Regions from separate parts of the Paraliobacillus sp. JSM ZJ581 genome, predicted to be linked through region 3. Evidence: predicted binding sites of a transcription regulator. Region 3 holds the regulator's gene; each other region holds the start of a gene.
The links. Region 3 encodes LexA, which represses DNA repair genes until DNA is damaged. Its sites were predicted from a motif close to CGAACATATGTTCG; they were not measured.

Region 1 (4,184 bases), on a different contig from region 3:
ATTTAAAAGGAAATGAAATCCCTGAAAAAGATAAAAGAATTATTGAACAATTACACAAGAGAAGCGCTCACAAACGAGAATTACCAAAAACACCAGAAAAATTGTAACACTACATGTGATAAACCTCTTTGTTAAATATAAAATAAGGAGGTTTTTGCTGGTTTATCGCTTCGTTTTTCTAGTGTATATAGATATGTTATAGTGTTAGCGGATAATCGATTTGTAAGAAAGGAGTTCACACATATGGCAGGACATTCTAAATGGAAAAACATTCAGCGTAGAAAAAATGCACAAGATGCTAAAAAAGGAAAAATATTTATGAAGATGGCAAAGGATCTTTATGTAGCGGCAAAGGAAGGCGGGGGAGACCCTGAGATGAACCCTTCTCTCCGCTTAGCAATTGATAGAGCTAAAGCAAGTAATATGCCAAATGATAATATTGACCGTGCGATAAAAAAAGCAACAGGGGATTTAGATGGATCAAATTATGAAGAAGTCATTTATGAGGGGTATGGTCCTGGTGGAGCTGCTATTATGGTTGAATTACTAACAGATAACAAAAATCGAGCAGCTTCAGATGTTAGACATGGGTTTTCTAAATATGGTGGTAATTTAGGGGAAAATGGTTGTGTGTCCTTTATGTTTGATAGAAAAGGATATATCGTCATCGAACGTTCGGCAACAACTGTTGATGAAGATACGATGATGCTTAGTGCGATTGATGCAGGTGCAGAAGAAATGGAAACAACAGAACAAACATTTGAAATTTATACTACACCTGAACAATTTCAAGAAGTAGTGCAGCAACTAGTAAGTGAAAATTATCAGTTGTCTATAACAGAAGTAACAATGTTTCCACAGACATATACGTCATTATCTGATGATGAATCAGATAAAATGATACGCTTAATTGATCATTTAGAAGAACTTGAAGATGTACAGGAAATTTATCATAATGCAGAAATCGATGACTAGCAATAGCTTTTAGGTACTGTTACAATTCAGAAAGACTTTTTTAATTGATCGATTTAGAATACAATGATAAAAAATATAATGAGGTGTCTAATAATGGATGAATCAAATGATTGTGAGGATTTACAAGGTCAACAAATAGTTAAAAAACAAAAAGCGATTGATCGATTAGAACATTTTCAAGCGGATAATAAAGAATATTATGTTGTTTATCAAAAAAAAAATCAACAAGCAAAAAGGAGTTTGCAGTTTAATAAAGTGGAAAAAAGATCAGATGATACTTTTTTAATCGCAATGCACAATGAAGATACGGTAGATGCTGTACGTTACTATCATGGAGAAGAGTTAATTGTTCATCAAGATGAAATTATTCAATTACAAATTATTGACCCCGATGAATATGAATTTGTTGTGTATACGGATTAATATTTTCCTGCGTGATGTTGTATGAAGTCGATTGAAGTATCGAAGGAGTCACTGATTGTTTCTTTAACTTAAAAATATAAATGGATAACATTCACACAGTAAAAAGCATAAACTTCAACAAATTGGTTAAACATAGAAATAACGGCTGTTAATCAATGAATAAGCCGATTCAATCTATGCTTGACTGAGGTGTGAAAAATGAAAAAAAAGATTCATTTAATTGGCCTTGCGATGCTCATGTTTCTTGTAGGATTTAGTACACATGCTGTATTGTTAAAGGAAAATATGCCGACTGAAGGCATGGATAACGAAACGACAGAAGTGACTAATTCAACTACTATTGTTGCTGAAGAACCATTTCAATTATCTGTTACACTACAAAAACAATATTTAGATGGAAATATAACTGAAAGTACGGAGAAAAAAACAATTCATGCGATGGAAGATTTTTGGTCTAAGTATGAAGATTGGCAATTAATTGATCAAAGTCAAGAAGAAATGATCTTTAGAAAGCAGATTGATGATATTTCTCCTTACCTTAAACAATCTGGTTATTTTGGATTGCAAAATAGTATGCTCTCTATCTTTGAAGGTGAGCCGATTCATCAACAAGTTATTCAGTCTTTTTACCAAATTGACACAGATACATTAGAAAGCAGACAAATGGAATCACTACAAAAAGGAATCAAGATCGACTCTAAAGAGAAATATTTACAAGTTCTCGAAGTCTATAGAGACCTTTCACCAACTAAAGAAATGAATGGATAACAAGCAAAGTGGCTCTAGTCCTTTGCTTGTTTTATTTGCTATACTGGATAAAGTGAAATAAATAAGCTTTATGATCTATATAGCAATTAGAAGGGGTATTACTTTGACTGTAAAACATGTGCGAACGTATGATTGTATGATAAAATAATAGTAGACATAACGATTGGATTAGTGGAGAAGGAGTAACGATTAAAATGATAGCTTATATATATGGTAAACTTGAAATCATTAATGAAACATCTATTATATTGGAGGCAAATGGTGTTGGTTATGAATTGGTCTGCGCAAATCCATTGCATTTTCAAAGTAAGTTAGGTGAGAAATTACGAGTATATACTTTTCATCACGTAAGAGAAGATGCACAAATTTTATATGGATTTGCCGATCCTGAAGAAAAGCAGTTATTTTCCAGAGTGCTTCAAGTATCCGGTATTGGTCCAAAAGGCGCATTATCTATTGTAGGTACAGCAAGTGTAAATGATCTTGTTGTTGCTATCGAAACAGAAGATGAGAAATTTCTTACACGCTTTCCTGGAGTAGGAAAAAAGACTGCAAGACAAATGATCCTTGATTTAAAAGGAAAGTTAGCTGTTGAGTTTAATGTGACTACACAAGAGAAGCAAACTGAAACGACAACAATGGGGATGGAAACAATTCAAGCCTTAGAAGAAGCATTAGAAGCACTTCGTTCACTTGGCTATGCAGATAAAGAATTAAAGAAAATTATCCCTAAATTGAAACAAGAAACGAATGGGAAGACAGACCATTATATTCGAATGGGTTTAGCTTTACTGACGCAAAAATAACATGGGGTGATTGTTAATGGAAGAGCGTATGGTATCTAATGAACGTCAAGCAGATGATGCATCGATCGAACTTAGTTTGCGTCCGAATACATTGGCACAATATATTGGTCAAGATAAAGCAAAAGACAATTTAGCGATTTTTATTGAGGCAGCAAGATTACGTAATGAAGCGTTAGACCATGTATTATTATACGGACCTCCAGGATTGGGGAAAACGACAATGGCGTCAATTATTGCAAATGAAATGGAAGTGGAGTTTCGAACTACTTCTGGCCCTGCAATTGAAAAAGCAGGGGATTTGGCTGCAATTCTTTCTTCTCTGGAAGTAGGTGATGTTTTATTTATTGATGAAATTCATCGTTTACCTAGATCTGTGGAAGAAATTTTGTATCCAGCAATGGAAGATTTTTGCCTTGATATTGTAATTGGTACAGGTCCAAGTGCTAGGTCTGTTCGCCTTGACCTTCCACCCTTTACATTAGTTGGGGCAACAACAAGAGCAGGATTATTAACCGCACCGTTACGAGATCGTTTTGGTGTGCTAAGTCGCTTAGAATTTTATACAACAGAAGATTTGTGTGATATTGTTGAACGAACCGCAATGATATTTCATGTCACGATTGCTAAAGAAGCGGCAATCGAAATTGCAAGAAGGTCAAGGGGAACCCCCAGAATAGCGAACCGACTGCTTAAGCGTGTAAGGGATATTTCCCAAGTGCGTGGTGAGACAGAAATTAGCTTAGAAACGACGAAAACAGCACTACAAATGCTTCAAGTTGATCAATCCGGTTTGGATCATATTGATCATAAAATACTGCAAACAATTATTGACGCTTTTCAAGGTGGACCTGTTGGATTAGACACGCTTGCATCAACGATTGGTGAAGAATCGCAAACGATTGAAGATGTGTACGAGCCCTTTTTATTACAACAAGGATTTATGCAACGAACTCCAAGAGGTCGCGTTGTTACCGCAAAAGCTTACCAACATTTTAATCGGGAGGTGCCAAACACTTGACCGATTTTGGTAAAATGCTTATTGTAATAGGGGCTATATTAATTGTTATTGGTTTATTATCAGGCATAATTGGTAAGTTACCTGGTGATATTAGTTTTAAAAAAGGGAATGTCTCAATATATTTTCCGATTATGACATCTATTTTAGTAAGTATCATTTTATCTATTATTTTTATTATTGTTAGTAAGTTTCGT
Region 2 (4,184 bases), on a different contig from region 3:
ATGATTCAGAAATTGAACATGTTGTCTCTGCACTAAATGTGAATGCGGAAAAAATTAAATCAAAAGGAATTAAGTCCATTCGCAGTCGTGTTGCTAATATCTCCGAATTTATGGAGCAAGAATTATCAATGGATGCGTTTAAAGAACATATGTTAAAGTATATTTTTAATGTAAAAGATGTAAATGATGTTCCTCAATATAAACTAACCAAAGAAGATTGGGAGAATATCCGACAATTATCTAAAGAGCGCTATCAACAATGGGACTGGAATTATGGAAAATCACCAGCTTTTGATATTCAGAAATCTCATAAATTTGATTCTGGCTTAGTGGATGTTCGATTAGATGTTTCAAAAGGTTTAATTAAAAACTGTAAAATTTATGGTGATTTTTTCGGCATTGGAGATGTTACTGTTATAGAAGAAAGCTTGATTGGAACAAAATATCAGCGTCAAGCGCTAGAAGAAGCATTAGCGAATATTGATGTACCACATTATTTAGGTAAAATTACAGAGGAACAATTAATCGATTTAATTTATTAATTGAAATCTTCACAAAAGAATAATTGATATTACTATTAGGAGTTGTCTTTTAGGCAACTCCGTTTTTATTAGATTTTAACTTGATTAAATTTTATGAAATGAATGGGGTACAGTAATCTACCAATGTTTTAGTGGATAGACTATCGATGAATAGACATTATACTTGTAAAAAATTTAAACATTCAAGCGTCTTTCCTGTTATATTTTTGGTTTGATCTCATAGGAGAAAGACGCTTATAAATTTACTTGAGCGATAAATTAAGTTCGTTGATTGGTAATTAGATATTCATCATTTGTAATATAAAATTCTTGATGAGGTCGATAATTTAATAAGCTTAGCTTTTCCAGCTTATGATAACTAACTCGCTTATAGGGATCACCATGTATAACGGGGAGTTCCTTTGTTTGTTGGATGTAGCTATCTACTGCACGTTGGACATTATCAAAGTCAATAGCCAGTTGTTTATCTTTCTCTTCAAAAATTTCATATGTCTCTTTTGACATATAATATGTTTTATTAGGTATACCTTTTAAGATAGGAGCGAGTAATTTATAATCAATCGTTAAATCATCTGTCACAATTACACTCAATGGAATTTCATTGGGCAGTTGCATACCATATTCATGAATTGCGCTTTTTAAGTCATCTAGGGAAACATCAATAGTAGGATATTCTTTTTTCTTCATTTCCTTTTTTGTTTTGCTTGTTTTTTTAAAAGGATTCCACATACATAGCGCCCCCTTTGCTTACTATAGTATATTCTATTCACAGTGTATCATAAAAATATTGACAAGATATAATTGTGACAATTTTAGGTACATTTCTTCATTTTAGTGCCATATTTTACAATTATATAGTATATTATATACATGTTTTGAATTTATTATAATTCAAAAAAATAAAATAAGGAGATGATGTTTTGGAAAAAGGAAAATTTAGAAAGGATTATGAGGTTAATCCTGTAACTGTAGCTATTATTGCGGAAAAAGTGGATGGTTACTACTTATCATATGTCCTTGAAAGTAATGGAACCACTGATTACGTAAAACAATCCCCTATCAGTCTAATTGATCTCGCCTGTAAATATTTTGGGAGTAGTTTAAAAGGAAGGCAAGAAGGCACTCGTATGATTTTGAATGTAAAGCATAAAGTGCCGATATCAATTGATCCATCAAGTGGTATGTATTTTTTTCCAACAACGTCCCCTCAACAGCCATTTTGTTCTTGGATTTCACACTCTTATGTATATACGATACGACGAACGCCTGGAAATGGAACAGAATTTGTGTTTAGAAATGGAAAATCGATTTTCTTAGATGTCTCTTATGGCTCTATGCTTAATCAACTTCAACGAACTGCTCAATTCCGTTATCTCCTAGAAGAAAGAATACACTTCAAAAAAACAAAAACACCTACTAACCACCCCAAAGAAAGCGAAGATGATTTGTTAAACCTTCATTAACGCAAGGATCCGACTTAGTATAATGAGATATGAATAGAGTCCTTGCATATAAGGGACTCTATTCATCTATATGGTTCTTTTACATGTGGTAAAGCTTGAGTCATTAACTCATAAATAATTTTCGTTACTTTTGTTCGAATCGCAGGGTTAAAATAATTTCTCTTTTCCTCTCTACCTTGGCAGATATACAAATATGAAGAGAAAGTATCTGTTTTCTCTAAACGAACTACTTGTAATTTTTGTTTAGTCATATATTTTTTTAATTGTTGTCGTTCAGCGATTGCACGTTCTTCCATTGTTTTTAATAAATTTGTATAGGGTTCCTTAATCTTTATATCTATTCCTTGCTCTAAAGATACTAAGTCGTTTTGGATAACGGTAATTGCCATTGATAAAAAGAGGAAGCGGGATCCGAGCGTATATTCAGAATTTGTTAAGTAACACATGTAATCCCCTCCTTGATAGTAAGACGCAGTTTTGAACGAACATTTGTTCTATTATACTGCATGATATGCTATTTGAAAATAATATATACTGAAATAGGTATAAAATATTTAAATTGATTAAAATACATAGGAAAAGATAGGCAAACAGAAAGGTTTACATTAAAATATAAAGTGTAATACTATTAATAAAAGCGAAAACACCCGTCTAACAACGTATGAACTGGACAACGCCGTAAGAGATAAAGGAAACACGACGAAAGAAAAGAGTCGATGTTGACTTATCGTACAGAGGTGAAGGAAGTTCACTAGTTGTTGGGTGTTTGAGCTAGATAATAAAAGCGAAAACACCCGTCTAACAACGTATGAACTGGACAATGCCGTAGGAGATAAAGGAAACACGACGAAAGAAAAGAGTCGATGTTGACTTATCGTACAGAGGTGAAGGAAGTTCACTAGTTGTTGGGTGTTTGAGCTAGATAATAAAAGCGAAAACACCCGTCTAACAACGTATGAACTGGACAATGCCGTAAGAGATAAAGGAAACACGACGAAAGAAAAGAGTCGATGTTGACTTATCGTATGTAGTTTAAGCATGTATAGAAGAAGTAGCTGATAAGGTGGAGGAGAAAATGCCGTATGTATGTATTAAGCAACAGTGTAATAACAATTAATGAAATACAACAATTGATTGAAGCAGATCAATACGACATGGTTTTAAAACAATTATTAAAAACGTACGAGAGCTTTGGGCCATTACCCGGATTATTACTTCCTTTCATTGAAGCATTCCTACCATTTTTACCGCTAGTTGTTTTTGTACTTACAAATGCCGCCGCGTATGGTTTGTGGAAAGGGTTTTTGTTGTCTTGGGCAGGAGCTAGTATTGGTGCGATAGCTGTATTTTCACTTATTAGAAAGCTTGGAAATAAGCGTTTTTTCCTTTGGATACGTCGCAATAAACAGGTAGAACGGGTAACAAATTGGTTGGAGCGCCATGGGTTTGGGCCGTTATTTATTCTAATGTGTTTTCCATTTTCACCGTCTGCGATTATTAATACAGTTGCCGGTCTATCTAAAGTCAATATCTATCAGTTCGGATTGGCTGTATTGTTAGGAAAGACAGTAATGATATTTTCCATTGCATATGTAGGAAGTAGTATTGCTTCTTTTGCCCAAAATCCAGTCAAAACAATTGTAGTAGGAATCAGTATTTCTCTATTTTGGATATTAGGTAAGATAATTGAAAAGTGGCTACGTAAAAGAGATAAAATAACACAAATAAAAGAAAAGAATTAATCAATTGATATGCTCTCCTTAAGGTAGACAGATTAAAAAGTGAAAATCTGTTTCTATATTAAGGGGAGTATTTTGTGTTTATAACATTTCTTGATACCAAAAAAACCTGATGCTATACCTGATCAATATAAGATACAAGAAGGAGGTGCGTTTTGGGGAATTGCAAATAATTTAGCTAGTATAAGCGTCAATGATTTAATTGTTGCTAATCCAGACGTAGATCCTAAAAAACTAAAAATAGGGCAAATGATTAATTTAGCAAAGACAAAGCATTCTTATAAAAAACCAAATCAATCGAAGAAACGACAGTCATCTTATAAATATCCACTTCCTAATGGTAATGGACAAGTAACAATTAAAAAAAGCGAAAGAAGCAGATTTCAGTATGCCGATAAGCGGTGATCCTTGGTTATACCCCTATATGCGAGATAATGATG
Region 3 (4,184 bases):
GGAATGTAAAATACTTCCGGAATGATGTTGGCATTGGCGTAGATGGTAAAGCAGGACCGGTTACATTTGGAGAATTATTTGGATGATATAAAAAGGAGCACTTAGTTGTGCTCCCAGTTAGCTTTAAGGTTATTAAATAATTAATGCAAGTAACAACTTAAGAGAGTCTTATTTATTAACCTTTGATACTTCAATACCAATAACTTTTGAGTCTTCAAATGCAAATTCGATATTTATCCCTTTATCTTTATCAAAATAACCTAAAACTTTATCACTTGAATCATCCCGTATATAATAATTTTCACCATATTCAGTAATTATAGTTTGTTTAGAGCTGCCGATTCCTACTTTCTTATTTTTATTATATTGTTTATCAGAGAAAAAATAGCGTTTAACAATACCGTTTACAATCTGAAATTGCGCATATTTGTATTCTTGAGATCCATATTTCAAATACATACTATTCTTTGTTTCCTCAGTAGAATTTGGTTCTCCAAAAGCTTCTTTTACTTCCAATTCAGTTGATCCGATTTTAATAGCATTTAATTCCTCTTTTAATTCTGTATCACTTGTTTGTTCATAAAAATTCATCTTGTCTTCACTTCCACAACTTGCTAATAATATCAGACTAAACAATCCAATTATTATCTTGTAGGTTTTAGCTTTCATTTTTTCACCTCAATCTAAAAGTTTTGTTATTTTTTCTATGAATTCTCAAAAAAGAAATAACCACAATTTTAAGGGAGTGGTTATATTAAATAAAGGAGGGGTGCTAATGTGGTCTGGTATCATAGAAAAAAGCATGTATCTCTTAAGTAAAATATAATTACGATAGTCTCGATATATATAACAAATAACAAAATCAACCATATATAGTAATAGGCTCATTTTAATCTAAAGAAAATATAAATGCTAGAGTGAAACAATTACAAAAGAAAGGTTTTAACTTTTTCATTGATGCTTTAAAAACAAGCGCTTTACTCAAAGGAGTAAAGCGCTTGTTTAATGGATGTCACGATATAGACCAATAACTTTACCTAATATAGATACATTTTGATAAATTAAAGGTTCCATTGTCGCATTTTCAGGTTGTAGACGAATATAATTATTTTCTTTAAAGAATCGTTTTACTGTTGCTTCTTCCTCATCTGTCATTGCAACAACAATTTCGCCATTTTGAGCTGTTTGTTGCTGTTTTACAATTACCATGTCACCATCTAGTATGCCTGCTTCGATCATACTTTCTCCCTCAATAACTAAGACAAAAATAGATTGATCCGTAGCATCGCCATGAGTCAGTGATAGAGGTAGTGGTACATATTCCTCGATATTTTCAATCGCTGTAATAGGTAAACCAGCTGTAACCTTTCCAATGACTGGTGCAAAAGTCGCTTCTTTTTTTAAGATACCTAATTGATCATCTTCTAAGTTAAGCACTTCGATGGCTCTAGGTTTGGTTGGATCTCTTCTTATGTAGCCTTTTTTTTCTAATCGAGATAGGTGCCCATGTACGGTTGAACTAGAAGCTAAGCCAACTGCTTCACCAATTTCTCTAACAGAAGGTGGGTAACCTTTATCTAAAACTTCTTTTTTGATGAAATCAAGAATTGCTTGTTGCCGTTTTGATATTTTTATCATAAACGATCACCTCCGTACATATTTTTTACTAGTAATAGTATAGCATGCAAGGATAAAAAAGACAAACGTAAGTTCGAGTAAAATGGTTGACAAGAACTTTTGTTCGTATATAATGATATGTAGATGCGAACAAAGGTTCTTAAATTATAAAAACAGGAGGCATTTAATATGTTTACTAAAATATCAAAAGCAGATGCATTCTATTTCATTTTATTTATTTTTACGTTAGTATTTATGTATGTAGGATTAGTAACAAGTTAATAGTTTAATAGATTGTAGGTATGAGTATGCGAGCAATAATTTATTGTAGAGTAAGTACAGAAAAGGAAGAACAAGCGTCTTCATTATCTAGACAAAAACAGGAATTAATACGACTTGCGCAAGATAAAAATATAGATGTTATTGATATAATTGAAGAAAAACAAAGTGGATATGAGATTGAACGTCAAGGAATATTAACCTTACTAGAAAGGTGTGGATCTGGCGAAATTGACTGTATACTAATTCAGGATGAAACAAGGCTTGGTAGAGGAAATACTAAAATAGCATTGTTTCATCAGTTTTCTAAATTAGGTATTAAAATTTATGCCTTGTCTAATCAAGGAGAATTACAATTATCTGAAGCAGATAGCATGGTCTTACAAATTGTAGGGATCGTAGAAGAATATCAAAGGAAGATTCACAATATAAAGATTAAACGTGGTATAAAGCGAGCTATGGAGAACGGGTACCAACCTGAAAAAAATCTCGCCCATAAACATCAAGCGCCAGGACGTGAACGAATAGAGTTCCCAATAGAAGAAGTTATAAAGCTAAAGGAAAATAAATTAACATTTGCTGAAATCGCATCGACTCTTCGAGGGCTAGGGTATAATGTTTCTAAAGCTACTGTACATCGCAGATATCAAGAATATGTAACACTTGAAAAAGAAGGTACATTTCATATAGAATAAAAAGACAAGGTTCAAGTATGATTACCTTGTCTTTTTTAATTTTTGAATTTTCTAATAAAGAAGGTGAACCAACGTGTTATCTAAAGAAAAAATCAATCGAATAAATGAATTAGCAAACAAATCAAAGAAATATGGTCTAACTGATAAAGAAAAACAAGAGCAGCAAGAATTAAGGAAAGACTATTTAAAAAACGTAAGAAAATCCTTTAAAAATCAATTTAAAGGAATGAAAATTGTTGATCCTAATGGAGAAGATGTCACACCAAAAAAAGTTAAAGATCTACAAAAAGAGGATGAATTATAATTTGGTGTCTCGAAAGCTTGTGAAATATCTTTTTTCATTATAGGATAAATATATGTACATAATTTTTAAATATTGAAAGGAGTAACAAAGATGGCGAAACAAATCGAACAGCTTTCAATTAACACAGTAAGAACCCTTGCAATAGATGCAATTGAGCACGCAAATTCCGGACATCCGGGACTTCCAATGGGGGCTGCCCCAATGGCATATACATTGTGGACTGACTTCATGGATCATAATCCTAAAAACTCAAGCTGGTTCAACCGTGATCGCTTTGTTTTATCAGCAGGACACGGTTCAATGTTATTATATTCTTTACTTCACTTATCAGGATATAAAGTTACCATTGATGATTTAAAAAATTTCAGACAGTGGGGCTCTAAGACACCTGGTCATCCTGAAGTAACACATACGGATGGTGTGGAAGCTACTACTGGTCCACTTGGGCAAGGGATTGCAATGTCTGTAGGGATGGCAATGGCAGAAGCACATTTAGCAGCAAAGTATAACAGAGATCAATACAATGTTGTTGACCACTATACATTTGCTTTAGTAAGTGATGGCGATTTAATGGAAGGTATCTCTCATGAGTCTGCTTCTTTGGCTGGCCACTTAGGATTAGGGAAGCTAATTGCACTTTATGATTCTAATGATATCTCGCTAGATGGTGAATTGAACCAAGCATTTTCAGAAAATGTAGAAGATCGATTTAAAGCATATGGTTGGCAAGTCATTCGTGTTGAGGATGGAAATGACGTAGAAGCGCTTCGAGATGCGATCCAACAAGCAAAAGTCAATACAGATCAGCCTACATTAATTGAAGTGAAAACAGTGATTGGATATGGTTCTCCAAACAAATCAGCTTCATCTGCATCGCATGGCGCACCATTAGGTAAAGATGAAATTAAATTAACCAAAGAATACTATGGATGGGATCATGAAGATTTCCATGTGCCAGAAGAAGTCTATCAAGATTTCAACGAAAAAATTGTCCGAAAAGGTGAAAAAGCAGAACAAGAATGGAACAAATTGTTTGAGCACTATCAATCTGCTTACCCTGAGTTAGCGAAAGAATTAAACTTAGCAATCAATGGTGAGTTACCAACCAATTGGGAAAAAGATTTGCCAGTATTTGAAGCCGGGAAAGATACCGTTGCAACTCGCGCATCTTCAGGTAAAGTATTAAATGGAGTAGCGCAATCTGTACCATACTTTTTCGGTGGAAGTGCAGATCTAGCAGGTTCCAATAAAACAACAATTAATGATGAAAAAGATTTTTCTAAACTAGA

Region 1: the regulator LexA is predicted to act here: its motif matches at 2,288-2,301, upstream of ruvA (Holliday junction branch migration protein RuvA).
Region 2: the regulator LexA is predicted to act here: its motif matches at 2,488-2,501, upstream of ACH6CY_RS03690 (YhjD family protein).

The regions. Positions count from the first base shown of each region.
Region 1 is NZ_JBISEP010000023.1:21,147-25,330, reverse strand. Features, by position in the region: gene nadE (NAD(+) synthase) at 1-107, shown strand, start outside; gene ACH6CY_RS12020 (YebC/PmpR family DNA-binding transcriptional regulator) at 244-975, shown strand; gene ACH6CY_RS12015 (hypothetical protein) at 1,069-1,398, shown strand; gene ACH6CY_RS12010 (BofC C-terminal domain-containing protein) at 1,597-2,166, shown strand; gene ruvA (Holliday junction branch migration protein RuvA) at 2,361-2,972, shown strand; gene ruvB (Holliday junction branch migration DNA helicase RuvB) at 2,989-3,990, shown strand; gene ACH6CY_RS11995 (DUF2905 domain-containing protein) at 3,987-4,184, shown strand, end outside.
Region 2 is NZ_JBISEP010000004.1:1,406-5,589, forward strand. Features, by position in the region: gene lplA (lipoate--protein ligase) at 1-542, shown strand, start outside; gene ACH6CY_RS03680 (DUF3939 domain-containing protein) at 801-1,271, opposite strand; gene ACH6CY_RS03685 (competence protein ComK) at 1,463-2,005, shown strand; gene ACH6CY_RS03690 (YhjD family protein) at 2,068-2,451, opposite strand; gene ACH6CY_RS03695 (TVP38/TMEM64 family protein) at 3,088-3,747, shown strand; partial or broken gene ACH6CY_RS15685 (DNA/RNA non-specific endonuclease) at 4,081-4,184, shown strand, end outside.
Region 3 is NZ_JBISEP010000001.1:146,393-150,576, reverse strand. Features, by position in the region: gene ACH6CY_RS00850 (peptidoglycan-binding domain-containing protein) at 1-86, shown strand, start outside; gene ACH6CY_RS00845 (hypothetical protein) at 169-669, opposite strand; gene lexA (transcriptional repressor LexA) at 1,003-1,638, opposite strand; gene ACH6CY_RS00835 (YneB family resolvase-like protein) at 1,926-2,591, shown strand; gene ACH6CY_RS00830 (DUF896 domain-containing protein) at 2,665-2,895, shown strand; gene tkt (transketolase) at 2,986-4,184, shown strand, end outside.